Regions from separate parts of the Macrococcoides bohemicum genome, predicted to be linked through region 3. Evidence: riboswitches for the same ligand, from Rfam matches in the RefSeq annotation. Region 3 holds a riboswitch; each other region holds the start of a gene.
What was found. A riboswitch is a leader RNA that binds a small molecule or an ion and turns the genes downstream of it on or off. The one in region 3 is predicted to bind S-adenosylmethionine.

Region 1 (5,778 bases), 740 kb from region 3:
ACCTGTAATCATTTTTACTGCAATTCCAGCTTTTTGACATTCATTTACCGCTTTTATTGAAGATTCACGTGGTGGATCTATAATCCCTACTAACCCAAGTAAAGTGATGCCACTTTGTAAATCGTCATGTGAAAGTGTAGTTGTATCATTAGGCACATCTTTATATCCTGCAGCAATTAATCGTTTACCTTCTTTAGCGATTACACTTAATTTATCTTCCCATACTTGTCTATCATCAGAATTGGTAAATACACGATCGAATATTCTGTCAGGTGCTCCTTTAATATAAATACGTTTCTTGCCCTGATCTTCGACGAGATATGCCATATATTTATATAGTGAATCAAAAGGGATTTTATCGATTGCCTGTAAGTTTGGAATTTCTAAATCCGTTTTATGGGCGAGTGTCATTAAGCAGCCTTCAGTAGGCTCACCGGTAATTTGAAAATGACCATTTTCATCTTGTGAGAGACGTGCTTCATTGACTGTTTTGACGCATGTTAGGAACTGGTATAATTCTTGTTCTGTTTCGGGTGTTTCAGTTAGCTCGGGTATAATTTCTCCGATTGGCTCATAACCTGTGCCCGTAACTTTATAACGATTATGCATTAAATCAATTGAAGTCACAGTCATTTCGTTTTTTGTAAGCGTACCAGTTTTATCGGTACAGATAACTGAAACTGAACCTAAAGTTTCCACTGAAGGTAAGTTCTTTACGATTGCATTATTCTTTGCCATCGACTGTACGCCAAGTGCTAAAATAATTGAAATAACAGCAGGCAATCCTTCAGGTATAGCACCAACTGCAAGCGCGATAACAGATAAGAGTAGTTCGTCTGCTGGATAATTGTGATAAAACAAACCAAATAAATAAATTGCGATAGAAATTACAACAATACCAATACTCACTGATTTACCGAATTGACCCGTTTGTTGCATCAATGGGGTCGTCATCTGTTCTGTGTCAGTCATTGCCTGATTAATTTTACCAAGTTCAGTGTCTTTTCCGATTGCAACAACTACACCTATTCCAGAACCTGAAGTAATAGATGAGCTTGAATAAGCCATATTTTTTCTATCACCGAGTGCAGCATCTTCTGAGATTTTACGTGTATTTTTTTGGACTGGGACAGATTCGCCGGTTAAAGCAGACTCTTCAATCTTTAGATTATTCGCCTCGATTAAACGTAAGTCTGCAGGTATCTTCTCACCGGATGATAAAATAACGATATCTCCGATTGTCAATTGTTCGCCGGGAATAGTTTGACTACGGCCATCACGAATTACTACAGCCTCACTCGTCATCATTTTACGAATGCTTTCTAAAGCTTTTTCAGCACGAGATTCCTGTACATAACCAATGATTGCATTAATAATTGCAACAAGAATGATAACCGACATATCAAGAAAGTGTCCTAAAAATCCTGTAATAGCTGCAGCAACTAGTAATACATATATTAAAATATCGTTAAAGTGACCGAAAAACTTAATGATTTTAGGTTTGTCTCGCTTTGCTGGGAGTGCATTAAGACCATAAGTTAACCGGTTTGCTTCAACTTGTTCATGGGACAAACCGCTTTTTATAGAGGTGTGAAATGCAAGAATCGTGTCATCGATTGTGAGTTGATACCATTTTTCATTTTTCATAATGAACATTCCTTTGCGTATAGTATTACTCTTATCGTAACGCAAATAATTAAGTAATTCTAACGAAAGGAATGTATTTAATAGGAATTAACACAATGATTAAATCTTTGTGAATTTTTAATATTATTACTTGCTTTTATCAGTATTAACCATAGTTACAAAGGCATTGAAAAATGAATCAGCAAAAGGCTTCCAACGTCGCATTACCAAATTACTAGAATTATCATGAGCGTAGTAATTTTCAGGTAATGAAATTGTTAGCCCTTTTTTGCAATCACGAATATATTCCGTATGAAGCGTATTAGGTGCATACTCTAAATGACCATTTATATAAATGTCTTTATTATCTTTTGAAATTAATAAATCTGCACCAAATTCAGGATGAGTGCTGACTATGGTTAAGTCAGTCTTATCTTTAATATCCTGTATCCCAAAATTAGTATAACGAGATTGGGGTATATAATAGCTTTGATAATTTTTTGTTAAAGGATGATCTGCCAGAACATCATAAGAATAAACGCCAAACAATTTATTATTACCTTTAAAAGTGAATTTCTCAATATTGTAATAGTGATGTAGTGCAAATTGTGCTGCCCAGCAAATAAATAAACGCGTTTGTTGTTGTGCTTTAGACCAATCTATGATGCTTTTAAGTTCATCATTATAATATACAGATGCAAAAGGGAGATGCTCTACAGGTGCTCCTGTCACGATTAACGCATCATAATCGTGTTGTTTAGCTTGGTCGAAATTTATATAATGTTGCTTAGCATAATTTCTCTTTTCGGTATTAGTTCGATGTGTCTTTAAATATAAAAAATCAATCATAGCTGTATTAAAATGATGTTTAAACTGCAGTTCCGTCTCGAATTTATTTGGCATTAAATTAATGATAAGGATACGAGGAATATTCAATTAAATCACACTTAATCCTTGTTCCAGGTCTGCGATGATATCATCAATATGTTCAATGCCAATAGAAATTCGAATCGTTTCTGGACTTACACCTGCTGCGAGCTGTTCAGCTTCTGTAAGTTGTGCATGTGTAGTAGAAGCGGGATGAATGATAAGTGATTTTGCATCTCCAACATTTGCAAGTAAAGAGAAGAGCTTAAGTGATTCGATAAACTTCTTGCCGGCTTCACGTCCACCCTTAACTCCAAACGTAAAGATAGAACCTGCACCTTTAGGTAAATATTTTTCTTGTAATGTTTTGTATGGACTCTCTGGTGTATCTGCATATTTAATCCACGCGACTTTATCGTGATTTGAAAGAAACGCGATTACCTTTTTTGTATTTTCCACGTGACGCTCTACACGAAGAGAAAGTGTTTCTAATCCTTGAGTTAATAGAAATGAATTGAACGGTGAAATTGCTGCACCAGTATCTCTGAGTAGTGTTGTACGTATCTTAAAAGCATAGGCTGCTTCACCAAAAGCTTCGGTAAAAACGAGATTATGATAGCTAGGATCAGGTTCTGATAAGTTTTTAAACTTACCGTTATTCCAGTCAAAATTGCCACTGTCAATAATGACCCCACCAATTGAAGTACCATGTCCTCCTATAAATTTAGTTGCGGAATGTACGACAATATCTGCGCCAAACTCAATTGGACGACACAGATAAGGAGAAGCAAAAGTATTATCGACGATTAAAGGAATACCATGATTATGTGCAATGTTTGCAAGTGCTTCAATATCTTCAACATTTCCTTCGGGATTACCGATAGTTTCTACAAAAATAGCTTTCGTATTTTCTTTTAATGCTTCTTTTACATGTTCTAAATTTGTCGTATCCACGAGTGTTGCTTCAATACCGAATTTCTTGAATGTGTGTTCAAATAAAGTGTGTGTTCCGCCATATAAGCTTGTAGTTGCTACAATGTGGTCACCGCTGTTCGCAATAGTTTGTATTGCATAAGTAATGGCAGCCATTCCTGAAGCGACTGCGACACCAGCCACGCCGCCTTCAAGTTCAGCAACACGTGTCTCAAAAGCAGCTGTTGTAGGATTTGTAAGTCTTGAATATATATTACCTAATTCTTTTAAACCGAAGAGATTTGCAGCATGTTCCGTATCGTTGAATGTAAATGATGTTGTTTGATAAATAGGGAGTGCACGTGCGTTCGTTTCCTTGTCGATGACTTGTCCTGCGTGAACTTGCAAAGTTTCAAATCTGTACTGTTTTGTCATTATAAATTCCTCCTGGCATTAAATTGTATTCCACACTAAATTTAATAAGAGGAGCAAAAAATGAGCCTACCTCAAAGAAGTAGACTCATAAGCTCATCTTTCAGGTTATACCTGCTGGAATTAGCACCTAATTGAATAGGTTGCTGGGTTTCATGGGGCCAGTCCCTCCACCACTCTGGATAAGTTATATTTAGTTGTAAGAATTAAACATTATTCTAAAACGATTGTTCTGAATTGTCAAACATTTATTTTAAAATCATTTGTTAGTTATGCTTTAATTTATTGATATATTCCTCTAGTTTCTCTTGATTTTCTTGTGAAATTTCAGGAAACTCAGGCTTTAATCGTTCTATCGTATCTATCATAACTTCTGTAACGATACGTCTTGTATGCCATTCATCATCTGCAGGTAAAACAAACCACGGGCTATGTTCAGTAGATGTTGCTTCTAACATTTCAGAGAATATTTTTTGGTAGTCATCCCAATACTCACGCTCTTTTACGTCATTGAATGAAAATTCCCAGTTCTTATCTTTATTAGTCATTCGCTCAAGTAAACGATCACGTTGCTCATCTTTTGACATGTTGAAGAAGAATTTAATCACTTCAAATCCATTTTCAGTTAAATAACGTTCATAATCATTGATTTGACGATATCGTGTTTTCCAAATTGATTCATCTACTTCATTATTTGGTGTTTCGTGTGTCGCAACAGAATCATGTATTCTTGGCGCAAGTACATCTTCATAGTATGAGCGATTAAAAATTCCAATTTGCCCACGCTCAGGTAAACCTTCATGATAACGCCATAAATAGTCATGTTTAAGTTCTGTGTCATTCGGCTTACCGAAAGAAGTAGTCTTTAATCCCTGTGCACTTAGATTAGAGAAGATATAACTGATAACTTCATCTTTTCCGGCAGCATCTAGCGCCTGCAATACAACGATGATACCATTCTTTTCAGCAGCATGTAATTTTAGATGGAGTTTTTCAAGTTTTTCTGTTAAAACAGGTACGATATCCGCTTTTATCTTATCATTATTTTGTTTTTCATTTTCTGTTGATTTATAATTATTAAAATCAAATTTAGTATTAGGTATTACTTTATATTGGTTAATGTCCATAGAAACCCTCCATATACTTTTTGAATGTATTCCCTAGCAACTATAGAAGTAAACAGTATTTATATCTATTTGTTATAATTTAATAATAATCCTTATGAAATAAGATGACTTTAGAGAGGAATTTATGAAACTTATTCAATCTACCCATTACCACGAAGATTTACTTGAACAATTTGAGTTAACTGAAGAACAACTAAAGTTTGTGAAAAGTCCTGAAATAAATATCAATGTAGCAAAAGAAGATACTAATCGCACACCAATTTTTGGACTAAATGAAGAGGGAATACCTGTTGTATTTTTGTGTTACATGAACATAGCGAATTTGAAAGCAAATTTGAAGTAGATAACAGTATATATTTAAGATCTTTTTCGACTGACAACAGACATTTAAGACAAGGTTATGCAAAACAAGCATTATTTGCTTTACCGGAATTTATTATGAGTAATTTTCCGCATATTAAATATATAACGTTACTTGTGGATGTCCCTAATATCGTTGCACATGACATGTATTTAAAACTTGGATTTGTACAAGGTAATCAGGTAGAGGGGGAAGATACCCAGCTTACTGCAAGGTGAAAAAATGCGTGAAGTGTAAACTTCACGCAAATAAAAAGTTATTTAGTTTCTGATGACATCGTCTCTTCTACCGTTTAAGTATGCATAAACTAATCCGATAAATAAACCACCACCGATGTAGTTACCGATATATGCATAAAATAAGTTTTTCAGAACGTCAATCCAAGATAATGCATCGATATTGTAGAACATCATTCCGGCAAACAATCCTGCATTGTAAACAACGTGTTCGTAA
Region 2 (5,778 bases), 290 kb from region 3:
TTGCTGTAAAAGGTAATTAGTTAAGTTACCAGTACCTGGTCCAAATTCTACAACATCGCCTTGTGCATGTTTTACTGCTTGTGCAATCATAAAGTCATAGTTTACAAAAACATCTTTATATTCAGGGTCCTGACCCGTCACGAAGTTATCGTATTCCGATGCCCAGTTTTTAAATATATCCATAAAAGGTAAGCTCATGATTATTTCCGCTCCTATATTTTAAGTAATCTTATCGGTTAACTCGGGATTAATAATAACATGGTACGAATTAGAAAACAACGAAATAGTTTGTGAATTTTGTCACAACGAGATATAATAGTACTATTACAAAATTTGAAAGTTGGTGGCATATGAAGAAGATTGTTGTTTTACCATATGATAGTATTTGGCAGCATTTGTTTTTAGATGAAAGCAGAAAATTAAAAAATAGTATTAAAGAGCACGCCGATAATATATTGCATATCGGTTCAACAGCAGTGCCTGGTATGTCGGCTAAACCAATTATTGATATGATGATTGTCACTAAAAGTTTGCAGCTCTTTGAAACGCAGCATCTGGCTTTAATCAATTTAGGTTATGAAAGAATCACATCGGCATTTAAAGATAGTTTACAATATGTGAATCGCGTTTCAGGTGATAGAACACATCAGCTCTATATATTTCCATCTGGTCATGAAAAGATTTTAGAAATGACTGCGTTTACCAGCTATTTAAAGTATTATCCGAGTGAGATGGAACGATATAATAGTGTGAAAATAGAACTTGCTAAAATGTATCCATTTGAAGTTCACGCATATGAACAGTCTAAACTTATCTTTGTTACCGTAATGACAGTAAAAGCTCTTGACTGGTATAGTGATAGAACATCACATGAAGATGTTTCAATAATATAAGAACGAGATTGAAGATTACTTCTATCTCGTTTTTTTTCATCATTAAAAGAATAATACAAAAATAGTGGAAATTTTGTTATTATTACTAAATAAATGCATTTTTTAAAGGAGATAAAAATATGCCGTCAATATTAATTGTAGAAGATGAACTTGAGATTGCCGAACTTATAAAGTTTATTCTTGTGCGTGAAGGATTCGGAAAAGTTGATATTGCTTCTACATTTGCACAGGCGAAGTTGATGATTAGTACACATTATGATACTTATCTATTGGACATAAATCTTGGGGATGGGTCAGGTTATGATCTTGGCAATGAAATACGTGAAATGACCGATGCGCCGATTCTTTATGTTTCGGCCAATACACAGGATAGAGATAAGATTAAAGGCTTTCAAAATGGAGCAGATGATTATATTACAAAGCCATTTAATCCGATGGAGCTTGCGGTGAGAGTAAAGGTCAATGTCGAGCGTTATATGAAGTCCGGTAAAAAAGAAAAGGCGTTATATTCATTTGACGAACGAAATGCAGAATTAACTGTAAGAGATAAGAAATATCTGCTTTCAGGAAAACAATATTTATTGATGCAATACCTCTATGAACATCAGGATGAGATATGTACAAAAGAGCAGATTTATGAAGCGGTGTGGGAAAATCAGTTTGTAGATGATAATACAGTGATGGTTCATATCCGAAAGTTAAGAGAAAAGCTCGAAGTGGAACCAAGTAAACCGAAATTATTACTAACATCACGTGGTATCGGCTACATTTTAAAATCAGGTGAGGATAAATGAGCATCAGCAAAAAATTTATGATTCGCTTTATCCGTTATTTTCTTATCTTTTATTTTTCAGTGACCTTAATTATTTGTGCCTTCTTTCTCTATTTTCTGGTTACGAGTGAACAAAGTTTCTTTGAGGAAGATATGCAAAGTGTGGATTCATATGCTATTAGTGAATATATTAAGTTTGACGGGGACAAAGTTAAACCGGTTAAAGAGATGGTTAATTATATTAAACAGCACAACGGCATACTTGTAGTAAGAGACAAGGGTGGTAAGGTCATATATTCGTCTGATAAAGATTTCAAATTACAGCCGTTAAATACATATCGTGCTGAAGCATTTACGACATGGGAGCTGCCTAAAGGACAGCAGGTTATCTATTTGGAGAATAAAGTATTAAATGAAGCGAGACGTAAGCTTGAAACTGATTCGAAAGAAGCACAGCGTTATTTAGAGCAACACGATCTTGCGTTATTCGTTGCAGATAAAAAAGGCTTAACTAAAATTTCTGGACAGTTTGATGAAGATGTCGTGAATAGTACGCTATTTAAGCATAAGAATAATGACAATTACCAGAAATATTTCTTTGTTTCATATTTTAAAGATAATAAAAATTACTATGTGGTTCAGAAAAATCAACATCCGGCTGATACGAAAGCAATCTTTGCAGAGGACAGCTATATGTATGATAAAGATTTTATGAATGACATAAAAAATTTTTTAATTTGGTATGCATGGATAAATCTCGTTGTATTGGCTGCTATATTACTGTTCTCAATCTTTTTAGGTAATCGACTAGCGCAACCGTTAAAACACTTTTCAACATGGGTAGAGCGACTTGCAAAAGGTGACTATTCAGTGCTTAATGATGAAAGAATCTATAAAAATGGTCGATTACGTCGTAAATATCGTATGTATAGTCCGATTGATGGTGCGATAGCGAAACTTACAGGAAAGCTTGCAGATGATAAAAATTACCAAAGTAATATGAATATTCAGCGGGAAAAATGGGTACGGGGTATTACACATGATTTAAAAACACCGCTTAGCTCAATCTATGGATATGCCAAAATACTTAACAGTGGTATGCTGCTTGAACCGGACGAACAGAAGAAGTTTATCGGCATTATTGAAGATAAAGCATTATATATTGATCAGCTGCTTAAAGATTTAAATATGGTCTATCAACTGAAAAGTGATGGGATTCAATTCCATACAGAAGAAACATGTTTGCGAACATATATCGATGCATTTGTCTCTCAATATGGCAATAAAGGTTTAAGCTACATACATAAAGAAGATGCGACGATTCATATTGATACGTCAAGGATGGATCGCGTGCTGACGAATATTGTGACGAATAGTTTTACACATAATGTCAATGTTGAAGTATGGATCAGTACGTATACGAATGGAAATAACGCGATTATAGAAATTGCGGATAATGGGCAAGGTATACCACAGGAAGATCTGACACATATCTTTGAACAGTTCTATCGTGGTAATAGAACAAATGAACACCATAATGGCAGTGGTTTGGGATTATCTGTGGCAAAAGAAATCGTGGAACTGCATGACGGCACGATAGACGTTGTCAGTTCAGTTGCTGGCACGAAATTCTTAATTACTTTACCAACATACTAATTTTGATATTTGACAGAATTTATAGATAACTATATAGTTATCTATAAATTCAATAACTTATCAAGACGGATTGAGGGAAGGGCCCGATGACATCCAGCAACCTGCAGTAATGTAAGGTGCTAATTCCTACAGCGTAAGCTGGCAGATAAGAACGTGTAGACATTCCTATCTGGGAATGTCTTTTTTTTATAAGTACGGAGGAGAGAATAATATGAATAACAAAGTATTACAATATATAGATGAAAATAGAGATAAATTCATACGCATCAGTCATGAAATTCATGCACGACCTGAACTAGGCAACGAAGAATACTTTGCGTCTAATTTGCTGAGCAAGACATTAAAAGATGCAGGATTTAGTATAGAGCGTGATATTGCAGGACATGAAACTGGATTTATCGCATCGTATGAAAGTGAGAAAGCAGGACCTACTATTGCTTATTTAGCAGAATACGATGCATTGCCAGGTTTAGGACATGCATGTGGTCATAACATTATCGGCACATCTAGCGTATTATCAGCGATTGCTCTAAAAGAAGTGATTGATGATTTAGGCGGTGTCATTCAAGTGTTCGGCACACCAGCTGAAGAAGGTGGTGTAAACGGGAGTGCGAAAGCATCATACGTTAAAGCTGGGTTATTTAATGATAGTGATGTAGCATTGATGATTCATCCTGGTCATGAATCGTTTAGAACCGTGCCAACATTGGCAGTAGACGTATTTGAAGTGGAGTTTTTTGGCAAGACTGCGCATGCTTCTGAGAATGCACATAATGGTATTAACGCGCTCGATGCGATGATCAGTTTCTTTAATGGTATCGGTCAACTGCGTCAACATATTAAAAAGACGGATAAAGTGCATGGTGTTATTTTAGATGGTGGTAAGTCAGCAAATATTATTCCGGATTATACGAAAGCGAGATTTTATACACGAGCAATCAGCAGAAAAGATTTAGATGTATTAACCGGTAAAGTTGATCGTGTAGCACAAGGTGCGTCAATTACAGCAGGTGCAGAATATCAACTCAACCACATTCAAAATGGTGTCAATGAATTCATCAGAAATACATTTTTAGATGATTTATTTGAGAAACATGCTATTATGCATAATGAACCAATTTTGCATGATGATTTTGGTTTCGGTTCAACGGATACGGGGAATGTAAGTCATATCATTCCTACGATTCACCCGCATATAAAGATGGGGTCATCGTCGCTCGTAGGCCACACAGTAGAGTTTCGTGAAGCAGCGAAAAGCGCACACGGAGACCATGCCTTATTACAAGGCGCTAAAATAATGGCAACGATGGCTATCGAGTTAATCGAGAAACCTGAAGAACTACAACGCATTAAACATTTACATGAAACATTAAAGGAGAACATTTATGGGGACTAAACCAATCAACTTACCATTAGTTATGAAAGATTTATATGGGGAGAAAGTGATGTATTCATCACGCCCATCCTATACTTTTAATCCATGGCTGCAGCCGGAAGAACATCAGTCAAATTTACTGAGCGCACGTGAACTATTAATCGCCGAGATGCCGGTCGTTGTACACCAAGCGACTGTGACAGATAAAACTGAAGCGTTGTTTAATGCAGTTGGATTTGATATGCCAAATAGTTTCAGAGTGTATAATACACGTGAATCATATGAACAGGTGTTACGCGAGGCAGTTGCAGATGGAGAAAAGATATTCTTTCAATATGCCCATGAAGAAGAATTAGTACCAGGCGATAAATATGTCGTACCGCGTGATAAATTTTTAGCGCTTAACAATAAATCAATACTGGATAAATGGACAAAGGGGAAATTCTTACCGAAACGTGACGTTGTAGCGATTGAAGAGTTTGAAAATACTGTTCGCAAGTGGTCACTGCCTTTCGTGATTAAACCAGGAGACGAACATCCGACTGCCGGTGGATATGGCGTAATGCTGTGCTATACGCAGGAAGATGTTGAACGTAGTATTAAACGTGTCCGAGAAGCAGAAGGTACAGAGCAGATGATTATCGAACAGTTTATTGAGCCAGTGCATAATTATTGTATACAATATGCATATAGCGAAGAACTTGGTATTAAGTTTATTGGTTCAAGTCAGCAGATTACTGAAAAGTATGGTAAATATCGTGGGAATATTATAAATCATGATATTCCGCAGAATGTCATCGATGCCGGAATGGAAATCATGCAAAATGGTGTAGAAGCAGGATATGTTGGAATTGCTGGCTTTGATTTACTTGTGGATAGCGAAGGTGCGATTTACGCAATCGACCTTAACTTCAGACAGAACGGTTCAAGCTCGCTGTTATTATTAGATAGCGTGTTATCTGGAGACTATAAGAAGTTTCTTGCGTATTATAGTGCTGGAGATAATGCGAAATTCTTTGATGTCATATTGAATGAAGTGAAAGCAGGATACTTATTCCCGCTTGCCTATTATAATGGAGATT
Region 3 (5,778 bases):
AACAATTGTCTGTTCAAGCTTCGGATCAAGATCTAATATGTTGAAGACACCTTCAAGCATCGGTTCGCCAGCAAACTGCATCTCACTTACACCGTGATAAATATGACCTGTCCAGTAATTAGAATCTATCAGGTAGATACCTGTTCTCGTCAATACGACATGATCAAGTTTGTCAGTGCTTTTCACGCGTTTACCTGGAATATAGATATTAGCAAGTACGTGCATATCTTCAGGACGAATACGTTCTTCACGAATGAACTGTTCTTTTAACTGAATTAAAGTAAGGTCCGTTAAATATTCACCTTTGTCTTTTGAGAACATCTTTAAAGATTCAATATGTGATGATTTCTCATCGATTGTTTTTTGTAATATTTCTTTTTGTTCAGCTAATTCTTTTTTATATTGAAGACGAGACTTCTCACTTTCATCGTGATACTCATCTGATCTTACTTTCTGCGCCTTACGAAATTCTTCTTCTTTACGCGCAATTGATTTTTTCTTACTCGATAATGCGAGTAACCATAAGACGAAGAACAATAAAGCCAAAACACCTAAACCAATTAACACATAAAATAAAGTACTTCCTACTTCTACTGACATATCATTCACCTTTCTAACCGTATTTCCTTTATTATAATGAAATTTCAGAAGAACTTCATCGAAAATATGAAAGTAATTTGTGAAAGTTTACTCTAATTAAAAATATTAATAAGAAATTAATATTCTGAACAAAGGTTAACAAAGTTTAATAAAATATAAATTCTAAATTAATAATGATATGAAATAATTTAAGTGTCCTAAAAATATTTTTGGACAAAAATTAAATTTTCTCGGAGGATGATACCATGGCAATGTATAAACGTTTATTATTAGCAGGTACTTTCGCATCAGCATTATTATTAGGTGCTTGTGGAGATGATGAGAAAAAAGCGGACGACGCAAAAACTGAAGATGCAGCAACAACTGAAGAAGAGACTACTGAAGACGATGCTGCTACAGAAGAAGAAACTGAAGAAGAATAATACAATTTATCAATTGACTATCTCATATGAGGTAGTCTTTTTTCATATTAAAAGGCCTAAGTAATAAATACTTAGGCCCAAAAAATTACTTTAAATTTGCTTTTAAATCTTCAATTTTATCTGTAGCTTCCCATGGTAAATCAATATCTGTACGACCGAAGTGCCCGTAAGCAGCTGTTTGTTTGTAAATTGGGCGACGAAGATCTAACATCTGAATGATACCTGCTGGACGTAAATCGAATGTTTTACGAACTGCATCAACAAGTTGTTGTTCAGTGTATTCAGAAGTACCATAAGTTTCAACTGAAATAGATACTGGTTGTGCTACACCGATAGCATAAGCTAATTGTACTTCACATTTGTCAGCTAGACCTGCTGCAACGATGTTCTTCGCAACATAACGTGCTGCATAAGCACCACTACGGTCAACTTTAGTAGCATCTTTACCTGAGAACGCGCCACCACCGTGACGTGCATATCCTCCGTAAGTATCTACGATAATCTTACGGCCAGTAAGACCAGCATCCCCTTGAGGTCCACCGATTACGAAACGACCAGTTGGATTGATGAAATATTTTGTTTCTTCGTCGATTAATTCAGCTGGAACAACTGGTTTAATAACGTGTTCTTTAATGTCAGCCTGAATTTGTTCTAATTCAATCTTCTCATGGTGTTGAGACGAAATAACGATAGTGTCGATTCGTTTCGGTTTACCCGCTTCATCATACTCTACTGTAACTTGTGTCTTACCATCTGGACGTAAGTAATCTAAAGTACCATCTTTACGCACTGCAGTCAGACGACGCGCTAATTCATGTGATAATGAAATTGGTAAAGGCATTAAGCTTTCAGTTTCATTACATGCAAATCCAAACATTAAACCTTGGTCACCAGCACCGATTGATTCGATATCTGAGTCAGATAAGTTACCACGGTCTTCTAATGCACGGTCTACCCCTTGAGCAATATCAGGAGACTGCTCATCGATTGCAGTAAGTACTGCCATCGTCTGGAAGTCATAGCCGAATTTAGCACGTGTATATCCGATTTCTTTTACAGTATCACGTACTACTTTAGGAATATCAACATATGTTGATGTAGTAATTTCACCTGCGATTAAAGCCATACCTGTTGTTACTGATGTTTCACACGCTACACGTGCTTTTGGATCTCCTGTAAGAATTGCATCTAGGATTGCATCTGAAATTTGGTCAGCAATTTTATCTGGATGTCCTTCTGTTACTGATTCTGACGTAAATAATTTACGATCTGCCATTTATAAACACTCCTATTAATTTAAATTTCACGGTTCAAGCTATAAACAAAAAATAGCCCTCTCTCCTATTAAGAGAGAAGGCTAATTGTACACAATTAGTCCATTCTACTCTTATCGTTCAGACAGCTGTCTGCAAACGGTTTGGCACCTTACTTAACAACGAAGTTAAGGGTTGCTGGGCTTCAAAGGGTCCATGTCCCTCCACCACTCTGGATAAGAGAATCCGCAGTTAGATAATACTAAACTTTTTGTACACTGTCAATATATCTAACTGATTCACAAATTTTCTGAATAATATTTTATCTATAAAATTTTATTTATATTTAATGTAACACTTAAGACCTTATGTTATACTATTTCATGAAACTGCTTACATCAGCAGAAAATATAAACTTGGGGGACCTTTTAATGAGCGAACAAATCTTTGGTAAATTAGATAACTTATTAAAGAGTGATAGCGTATTAAATCAATTATCAAGAACACAGTTAATCAACGAAATTTTAGCAAATCGTGAAGGTGTATTAACAGAGTCAGGTGCTGTTAGAACTGAAACAGGTAAATATACAGGTCGTTCACCAAAAGATAAATTTATCGTTGAAGAAGAAGAAACGAAAGACCAAATCGACTGGGGTACAATCAACCAACCTATCTCTGAAGACATCTTCTTAAAATTATTAGACCGCGTTTTAGACTATTTAGGAACAAAAGATAAAGTTTATGAATTCAATGGTTATGCAGGTGCAGACCCTGCTACTCAATTAAATTTACGCGTAATCAATGAGTTAGCATGGCATAACTTATTTGCACGTACAATGTTTATCCGACCTGAAACATTCAATGAAGGTATCTTAATCGATCCAGACTTCACTATCATTTCTGCGCCACACTTTAAAGCAGATCCAAAAATCGATGGTACAAATTCTGAAACATTTATCATTACAAGTTTCAAACATAAAATTATCTTAATCGGTGGTACTGAATATGCCGGAGAAATGAAAAAAGGTATCTTCGGTGTAATGAACTACTTATTACCAACACAAGGTGTAATGAGCATGCACTGTTCAGCAAACGTTGGTGAAAATAAAGACGTTGCGTTATTCTTCGGTTTATCAGGAACTGGTAAAACAACATTATCAGCCGACCCTCACCGCAAATTAATCGGTGATGATGAACATGGCTGGAACGATAATGGTGTATTCAATATCGAAGGTGGATGTTACGCGAAGACAATCGACCTTTCTCGTGAGAAAGAACCACAAATCTATGATGCGATCCGTTACGGTGCGATTTTAGAAAACGTTAAAGTTGATGAAAAAGGTTTCCCAGACTATGAAGACAAATCATTAACTGAAAATACACGTGCAGCATACCCAATTGAAAATATCGATAACATCGTATTACCTTCAATTGCTGGTCATGCTAAAACAATTATCTTCTTAACTGCAGATGCATTCGGTGTATTACCTCCAATCTCTAAATTAACGAAAGAACAAGCAATGTACCACTTCTTAAGTGGATTTACATCTAAATTAGCGGGTACTGAGCGCGGGGTAACTAGCCCACAACCAGTATTCTCAACATGTTTCGGTTCTCCTTTCTTACCATTACACGCAACAGTATATGCGAATATGTTAGGTGCATTAATTGACAAGCATGGTTCAGATGTATACTTAGTAAACACTGGATGGACTGGTGGAGAATATGGTGTAGGTAGCCGTATGAGCTTAACACATACACGTTCTATGATCCGTCGTGCGATCAGTGGCGAAATTAAAAACTCTGAATTCACTCAAGATCCTATCTTCGGACTATATGTACCAAATTCAGTAGCTGGTGTTCCAAAAGAAATCTTAATGCCTCGTAACGCTTGGGTATCTCAAGATGCTTACGATGAAAAAGCTAAAGATTTAGCATTACGCTTCCAGGAAAACTTTAAGAAATTCGGTGAAAAGTCAGCTGAAATCGAAGAAAAAGGCGGCTTTATATTTAGAGGATAATAATAGAGGCTGGAACTGAAGTGTTCTGCCACAAGCAAAAACCGAACAAAACTAATAAATCGCTCTTTGATTTATAGTTTTTGTTCGGTTTTTGTCGTAGGGGCAACTTCTGTTCCGCCGTTTAAGCTGTTAAAGATAAAAGGACTAAAATTTAAGTCACATCTTCATTTTATTCTACTGCTAGCATCCATCTATATATTTCTTTAAGTATCATGCGTTCATTATCAGGTCGAAGGACGTGTGCTTCACCTTCTAAGTATATCGCTTTATGCTTTACACCTAGTAATTTCAGTCTTTCTTCAAGCATCCTACCATGCGCAATATTAACCTGCCTATCTTCTGTTCCGTGAATTATCATAATTGGAGGACTGTCTGCTTTTATCAGATCAATACCTTCGCGCTTATCATAGGCGGCTTTATCTGTAATAGGACCGACGATGCGCTTTAACATGCTGCGCAAGTCTAATCGCTCATCATACATGTAATAAATACTCGATACACCACCCCATGTAATAAAGGATGTCACGTCACTATTCTGATAAGTAACGAGTCCTTGAATACCCCCGCGTGAAAAACCTATAAAATGTAATGGTACATCTGGATACTTTTTTCTTAATATACGCACAAGTGCATATACATCCTCACGGTCACTTCCACCAAACTCATCCTGACCATTATGATGCGTTCCACGGTAATAAGGTGCTGCAACAAGTGTATTCGGATAGGCAAAACGCATCAGTCCAGCTGGTCTAAGCGTCCCTACCTGCCCTTTTCCACCGCGAAGATATATAACGATACGCGCTACAAGTTTCGGCTCATATAATAATCCTTTAACTTCAAATGCATCAGACTGATAAGTTATCTCCTGAAAACTTATACCTTGATAAGAAGCTGGAATTACTTTACTCGTAATGAACATCAAAACGCTCCTTTAGTGTATCTAATATGTACAGAATGCAATCATCTTTTAGCAGGAAACTTTTATCTTCTGTCTGAATATCTTCCAGAGCCTTTGCAATTACCGGACCATCCGTTTCCATATAATCTTCAAGCTTGTCAATATGTGCTACTTCTACGTAGAAGACATCTTTACTGAATGGTGTCTGATCATATACGGTATAGGTGCCTATAAACTCATAATTACGCATTACGCCACCAGTTTCTTCATATAATTCACGATGCATTGCCTCAATAGGTGTTTCACCATACTCAACCTTACCACCTGGAAATTCAATACCCCGAATTTTATTATTCGTAAGTAGCATATTACCCTTAAAATTTGTTATTATTAGTACATGTTTACTTTTTGGAATATCGGTCTTATCTTTTATTTCGAGGATTACTTTATTGCCAACATGATCTGTAAAAATCATTAATCTGCTCCATTCATCACAAAATTATCTATCCAGAGGTCACTATGAAAAAATTAACTGTACTTTTTATTATTTTAACATTAATTATTACCGGTTGTGCAGCACCACA
Region 4 (5,778 bases), 1.1 Mb from region 3:
TTTTGGCATTTCAATTGTATTTAATTTATTAAAAGCGTCAGCACGTAATTCTGCCATCCATGTTGGCTCATTGCGTGATGCTGAGAAATTTTTAATAATATCGTTTGTTACATCGATTGTACTCATCACATTTTCCTCCTATTTAATTATCAGGTATTACGCGTTAATTGTTTCATCTTGAATGTTAAGCTCTTGTTTAATCCAGTCATAACCTTCAGCTTCAAGACGTTTCGCTAACTCTTCTCCACCTGATTTAACAACTTTACCTTGCATCATAACATGGACGAAGTCAGGCGTAATGTAGTTTAATAAACGTTGGTAATGCGTGATAATTAAGCAACCGAAGTTTTCTCCGCGCATTTCGTTAATTCCTTTAGATACAACTTTTAATGCATCGATATCTAAACCTGAATCGATTTCATCTAAGATTGCAAATTTAGGCTCTAGCATCATTAATTGAAGAATTTCGTTACGTTTTTTCTCCCCACCAGAGAATCCTTCGTTTAAATAACGTTGTGCCATATCTAAATCCATTTCTAAAAATTCCATATTTTTGTCTAATTTCTTGATAAACTGCATTAAATTGATTTCATTACCTTCTTCACGTTTAGCATTAATTGCTGAACGTAAGAAGTCTGCATTCGTAACACCAGAAATTTCTGATGGATATTGCATCGCTAAGAAAAGACCAGCTTGTGCGCGTTCATCAACTTCCATCTCTAATACGTTCTCGCCATCAAGTAAAACTTCACCTTGGGTAACTTCATATTTAGGATGTCCCATAATCGCTGCTGATAAAGTTGATTTACCCGTACCATTAGGTCCCATGATTGCATGAACTTCATTTTGTTTAATCGTTAAATTTACACCTTTTAAAATTTCTTTCCCTTCAATTGAAACGTGTAAATCTTTAATTTCTAAAACTGATACCATATTGAATTCCCTCCGATATATATATAATAATTTCATCTTATCTAGTTTATAATAATTTTAATCTGAGGTCAAAGACCTATGACTTAAATCACAGTACTTATTATAACCTAAATAAGGTGTTAGTTAAATTAATCGGACTAAATATTTTAAATTCAGTGAGAAAATAAGATATTTGATTGAAAATGCTATACAGCAAACAAGATAAGATGTACAATCTATTTATTAATCGAGGAGGTACTTATGCATATAATTTCATTGATTTTAGCAACGATTGTATTTATTGAGCACATTTATATTATGATTCTTGAAATGTTCTTCAGTAATTCGAAACGCGCTGCAGAAACATTTGATATTGATTATAATTTCTTACAAGATGACCGCGTAAAAACTTTATTTAAGAACCAGGGCCTTTATAATGGTTTTCTTGCAGCTGGTTTAGGATATGGTTTATTTATAAGCCAGAACCAACTTGAAATTACCACAATGTTTATAATATTTGTGATTATTGCAGCTATATACGGTGCAATGACAAGTAGTAAAGGCATATTAATCAAGCAGGGCTTACCTGCAATTTTAGCTTTGATCGCAATAATAATCTTTCATTAAAAAAGAGATTAAGACAAATGTCTTAATCTCTTTTTTTACTATTTTGCTGGAATTACAGCACCATCATATTTTTTATTGATGAAATCCTGGATTTCTTTTGATTGTAATACTTTAACTAATGCTTTGATCTTAGCATCATCTTTATGTCCTTCTTGCACTGCAATTAAGTTTGCGTATGGAGAATCTTTATCTTCAATTGCAATTGAATCTTTAACTGGATTTAATTTATTTGCTAAAGCGAAGTTAGAGTTGATGATTGTTGCATCGCCTTCACCATTGTTATACGTTTTTGGTACAAATTCACCAGCTTGTTTGTTGTTGAATTGAATATCTTTTTTATTTTCAACGATGTCTTTAAATGTTGCTTTTACAGGATCTACTCCGTCTTTAAGTTTAATTAAACCTGCTTTGGTAAAGAATGATAAGAAACGTCCTTCTTCAGCCGGGTTATTAGAAACATAGACTGTTGCACCTTTTTTTAATTCATCTAAACTTTTCACTTTTTTTGAATATACAGCCATAGGTTCAATATGAACATTTCCTGCTGATTCAATTTTGTATCCTTTAGCTTTTTTCTCTGTTTCTAAATACGGTGTATGCTGGAAGTAGTTCGCATCGATGTCACCTTCTGATAACATACGGTTTGGTGTTGTATAGTCATTGATGATTTTAATCTTTAAATCATAACCTTCTTTTTTAAGTGCTGCTTTTGCTTCTTCTAAAATTTCTGCATGTGGTGCGGGTGAAGCCCCTACTGTGATCGTTTTGTCATCTGACTTTGAAGTTTTGTTGTCGTCAGATTTATCATTACCACAAGCTGCAAGAATTAATATTAATGATGCAGTAAGAAATACGTAAAATAATTTTTTCATTTTTAACGCTCCTCTTTTTTGTATTATTTTTATAAAAATCCATTATGGATAATTAACGTTTATCAACTTTCTTCGTAATAATGTCACCGACGAATTGAATGAGGAATACAATAATTAAAATAATTACTGTAGAAACAAAAATTACGTCATTTTGTCCTCTTGTGAATCCAACTAAGTAAGCTAAGTTACCTAAACCACCGGCACCAATAACGCCAGCGATTGCTGTAGAACCAACGAGTGCAATCGTTGTGACTGTAATACCAGATACAATCGCTGGTAAACTTTCAGGAATTAATACTTTTTTAATTAATGTCCATGTATTTGCGCCCATTGATTCCACAGCTTCAATTACACCTTTATCAATCTCTTTCAATCCAATTTCAACAAGTCGCGCGTAGAAAGGTGCCGCACCGATAATTAAAGCTGGTAGCGCTCCTTTTACACCACTGATTGTCTGCATGATTAAATTTGTAAAGGGGAATAGCAATAAAATCAAGATAATAAATGGGATTGCTCGGAATAAATTGACGATAAAAGCAGTAACACTATAAAATACACGAGCTGCTTTTGACTTACTTCGAGATGTTAAAAATAAAATAATGCCGATAATTAATCCAAATATAAATGTGAATATTGCAGAAATAAAAGTCATTGATAGTGTTTCAACAGTAGCAGTCCATACATCTGCCCATACCACATTTTTCATACCTAACATATCTGTCAATGTTTTAATAAAATTATCCATGTCTTTCTACCTCCATCTCAACACCATGGCTTTTTAATTCTTCAGCGATAGGTTGAAGTGATCCGTTAACTTCTTTAACATGAACAATTAAATTACCGAAAGATCCTGCTTGTGTATGTTTAACATTCCCTGCTAAGATATTCATCTCGATGCCGTACTTCTTAATTACTTTACTTACGATAGGCTGGCCAGTTGAAGATCCAACAAATTTTAATTTCAGGATACTGCCATGTGGATATGCTTGTTTAATCTCTTCGATTGAAGTCTCAGTTTCATTATCCTGGACATCATCACGTACAAAACGTTTTGAGATATTTGTTTTTGGATTATTAAATACTTCCATCACTGATCCTTCTTCAACCACTTTCCCTAACTCCATTACAGCTACTTTATGACAGATCTTGCGAATTACTTCCATCTCATGAGTGATTAAAATTATCGTTAAGTTCAACGTTTTATTGATATCAACTAATAGTTCTAGTATTTCATCTGTCGTCTGTGGATCTAAAGCACTCGTTGCTTCGTCACAGAGTAAAACATCAGGATCATTACTTAATGCACGGGCGATACCTACACGTTGTTTTTGTCCACCTGACAATTCTGAAGGATAAGCATTTTCTCTTCCTTCTAATCCAACAAGTTTAATCAAAGATTTCACTTTTGGACTGATGTCACTCTTTTTAACGCCAGCTATTTCAAGAGGTAATGCAATGTTATCATATACCGTTCTACTCCAAAGTAGGTTAAAATGCTGGAATATCATTGATATTTTTTGACGTTCTTTATTCAGTTGCTGCTTTGACAACTTATTGATGGTACTGCCATTTACAATCACGTCACCACTCGTAGGTAATTCTAATCCGTTAAACATTCGAATTAATGTACTTTTCCCAGCACCACTGAAGCCAATAATACCGTAGATCTCACCGCTTTGAATTTCAAGATTTACGTTATCGACAGCTTGTATATTTCCTTTTTTGGTTGTAAATGTCTTTACAACATTATTTAATGTAATCAAATTTGGCCTCCTAACAAAAAAACGTCTCTCCTATGTGGACATAAGAAAGACGATAATTATCTATTTTCGACTCTCTCATCTTCTAAAGTTAATATAACTTTATGTGAATTGGCACCATGTCATTATTGACGGTTGCCGGGTTTCATAGGGCACATCCCTCCACCACTCTAGATAAGAGTTTATTTAGTTGTTTTATGAATATGTTCTTTATCTTAAGTCAATTTGAAGTATTCGTCAACATTAAATTTAAATTTTCATATAAAGTTGTTACGGACTCAAATTGATAAGATATATTTTCTACCATGCCGTTACGTATAAACAACAATACCGGCACACTTTTAATTTCGTAATACTGACTTAAATTTTCATAGTAATTTAAATCAATTTTTGTAACTGGTATGTTTAGAGATGCAGCAGTAATATCTAACATCTTTTCTGCAAGCTTACATGTCCCACAAAACGGAGTATATCCAAATAGAATAAATGGTTGATCTGAAATTTCAAATTGCAAAAGCTGATTTAAGTTCATATTGCGCGGTCTTACCTTTCCAGACAAATTGTTGTTTTACATCAAACTGATGTTTTATCATCGTTCTTGCTAAATAATCTAGTGGACAATTACCCACCTCACCGTATTTCGGATCAATATGAATATGATTACTTTCACTCAAATGGCGTTTAAACCAAGATCTAATTTTGCGTCCAGCTTTATCGCTATCGGTCATAATATAAACTTTATGATGATACAAATCTTCAATCATATCATCCAGTTTTCCGATACCCATCGTGCCATTGGTGCATATAATATGTACAGGTTCCGTTAATACTTCTTGTAATCTTAGTTTATCACGCTTTCCTTCTACAACGATAACTTTAGTAATTACAGACATGTCCATCACCTTTTTATCATATTGTATTCAGTTTTAGCAATTTGATAATAAAAAAATTCCTTGATAAATTATTATCAAGGAGATTATACCATTTATGCGTTAATCATTTCATCATATTGTGCTTGATCCATTAATTCTTCAAGACCAGCATCGTCAGCTTCTACTTTAATCATCCATGCTTGATCCATTGCTGATTCGTTTACTAATTCAGGAGAATCTTCTAATTCAGAGTTAACTTCAATAACTTTGCCTGAGATAGGAGCATATAATTCAGATACAGTTTTTACTGACTCAACGCTACCAAAAGGAGCATCAACTTCGATTTCATCTCCAACTTCTGGTAATTCAACGAATACGATATCCCCTAATTCAGATTGTGCGAAATCTGTAATACCGATTGTCTTAACATTATCTTCTGATTTTACCCATTCATGATCTTTTGAAAATTTTAAGTTTGACATTATAAACCCTCCGTTTAATTAAAGTACTATCACTATAATAATGACACATTGTAAGCGTTTATTCAATTATTTTTATAACCAAGTATCGCTATATTCTTTTTCTTTAAAGCCTAAAGTAATTTTATTGCCATTAACAGCTAACGGTCTTTTAACTAACATACCATCTAAAGCAAGTAATTCAAACTTTTCATCATCTGACTTTTCGCTTAATGTTTCTTTAAGGTTTAATGCTTTAAATTTAGCACCCTGTTTA

Region 1: linked by a shared signal. The riboswitch ahead of HT586_RS01060 (O-acetylhomoserine aminocarboxypropyltransferase/cysteine synthase family protein) and the one ahead of metK (methionine adenosyltransferase) in region 3 are both predicted to bind S-adenosylmethionine.
Region 2: linked by a shared signal. The riboswitch ahead of HT586_RS11085 (M20 family metallopeptidase) and the one ahead of metK (methionine adenosyltransferase) in region 3 are both predicted to bind S-adenosylmethionine.
Region 4: linked by a shared signal. The riboswitch ahead of HT586_RS03985 (methionine ABC transporter ATP-binding protein) and the one ahead of metK (methionine adenosyltransferase) in region 3 are both predicted to bind S-adenosylmethionine.

What each region holds. Positions count from the first base shown of each region.
Region 1 is NZ_CP054482.1:200,426-206,203, forward strand. It holds gene HT586_RS01050 (HAD-IC family P-type ATPase) at 1-1,647, opposite strand, end outside; gene HT586_RS01055 (homoserine O-acetyltransferase/O-succinyltransferase family protein) at 1,774-2,562, opposite strand; gene HT586_RS01060 (O-acetylhomoserine aminocarboxypropyltransferase/cysteine synthase family protein) at 2,563-3,840, opposite strand; SAM riboswitch class I at 3,931-4,026, opposite strand; gene HT586_RS01065 (PPK2 family polyphosphate kinase) at 4,104-4,964, opposite strand; gene HT586_RS01070 (hypothetical protein) at 5,089-5,307, shown strand; gene HT586_RS01075 (GNAT family N-acetyltransferase) at 5,265-5,543, shown strand; gene HT586_RS01080 (formate/nitrite transporter family protein) at 5,586-5,778, opposite strand, start outside.
Region 2 is NZ_CP054482.1:2,105,350-2,111,127, reverse strand. It holds gene HT586_RS12570 (pyridoxal-phosphate dependent enzyme) at 1-198, opposite strand, end outside; gene HT586_RS11100 (GrpB family protein) at 351-893, shown strand; gene HT586_RS11095 (response regulator transcription factor) at 1,013-1,687, shown strand; gene HT586_RS11090 (sensor histidine kinase) at 1,819-3,321, shown strand; SAM riboswitch class I at 3,376-3,473, shown strand; gene HT586_RS11085 (M20 family metallopeptidase) at 3,533-4,717, shown strand; gene ldmS (L-aspartate--L-methionine ligase LdmS) at 4,707-5,778, shown strand, end outside.
Region 3 is NZ_CP054482.1:1,814,921-1,820,698, forward strand. It holds gene HT586_RS09390 (nuclease-related domain-containing protein) at 1-600, opposite strand, end outside; gene HT586_RS09395 (hypothetical protein) at 846-1,022, shown strand; gene metK (methionine adenosyltransferase) at 1,108-2,298, opposite strand; SAM riboswitch class I at 2,407-2,518, opposite strand; gene pckA (phosphoenolpyruvate carboxykinase (ATP)) at 2,707-4,296, shown strand; gene HT586_RS09410 (alpha/beta hydrolase family protein) at 4,466-5,215, opposite strand; gene ytkD (RNA deprotection pyrophosphohydrolase) at 5,199-5,669, opposite strand; gene HT586_RS09420 (hypothetical protein) at 5,714-5,778, shown strand, end outside.
Region 4 is NZ_CP054482.1:759,836-765,613, reverse strand. It holds gene sufD (Fe-S cluster assembly protein SufD) at 1-126, opposite strand, end outside; gene sufC (Fe-S cluster assembly ATPase SufC) at 157-933, opposite strand; gene HT586_RS04000 (DUF1304 domain-containing protein) at 1,174-1,539, shown strand; gene HT586_RS03995 (MetQ/NlpA family ABC transporter substrate-binding protein) at 1,578-2,411, opposite strand; gene HT586_RS03990 (methionine ABC transporter permease) at 2,464-3,156, opposite strand; gene HT586_RS03985 (methionine ABC transporter ATP-binding protein) at 3,149-4,174, opposite strand; SAM riboswitch class I at 4,247-4,352, opposite strand; gene HT586_RS03980 (thioredoxin family protein) at 4,392-4,703, opposite strand; gene HT586_RS03975 (toprim domain-containing protein) at 4,675-5,064, opposite strand; gene gcvH (glycine cleavage system protein GcvH) at 5,157-5,525, opposite strand; gene HT586_RS03965 (Spx/MgsR family RNA polymerase-binding regulatory protein) at 5,598-5,778, opposite strand, start outside.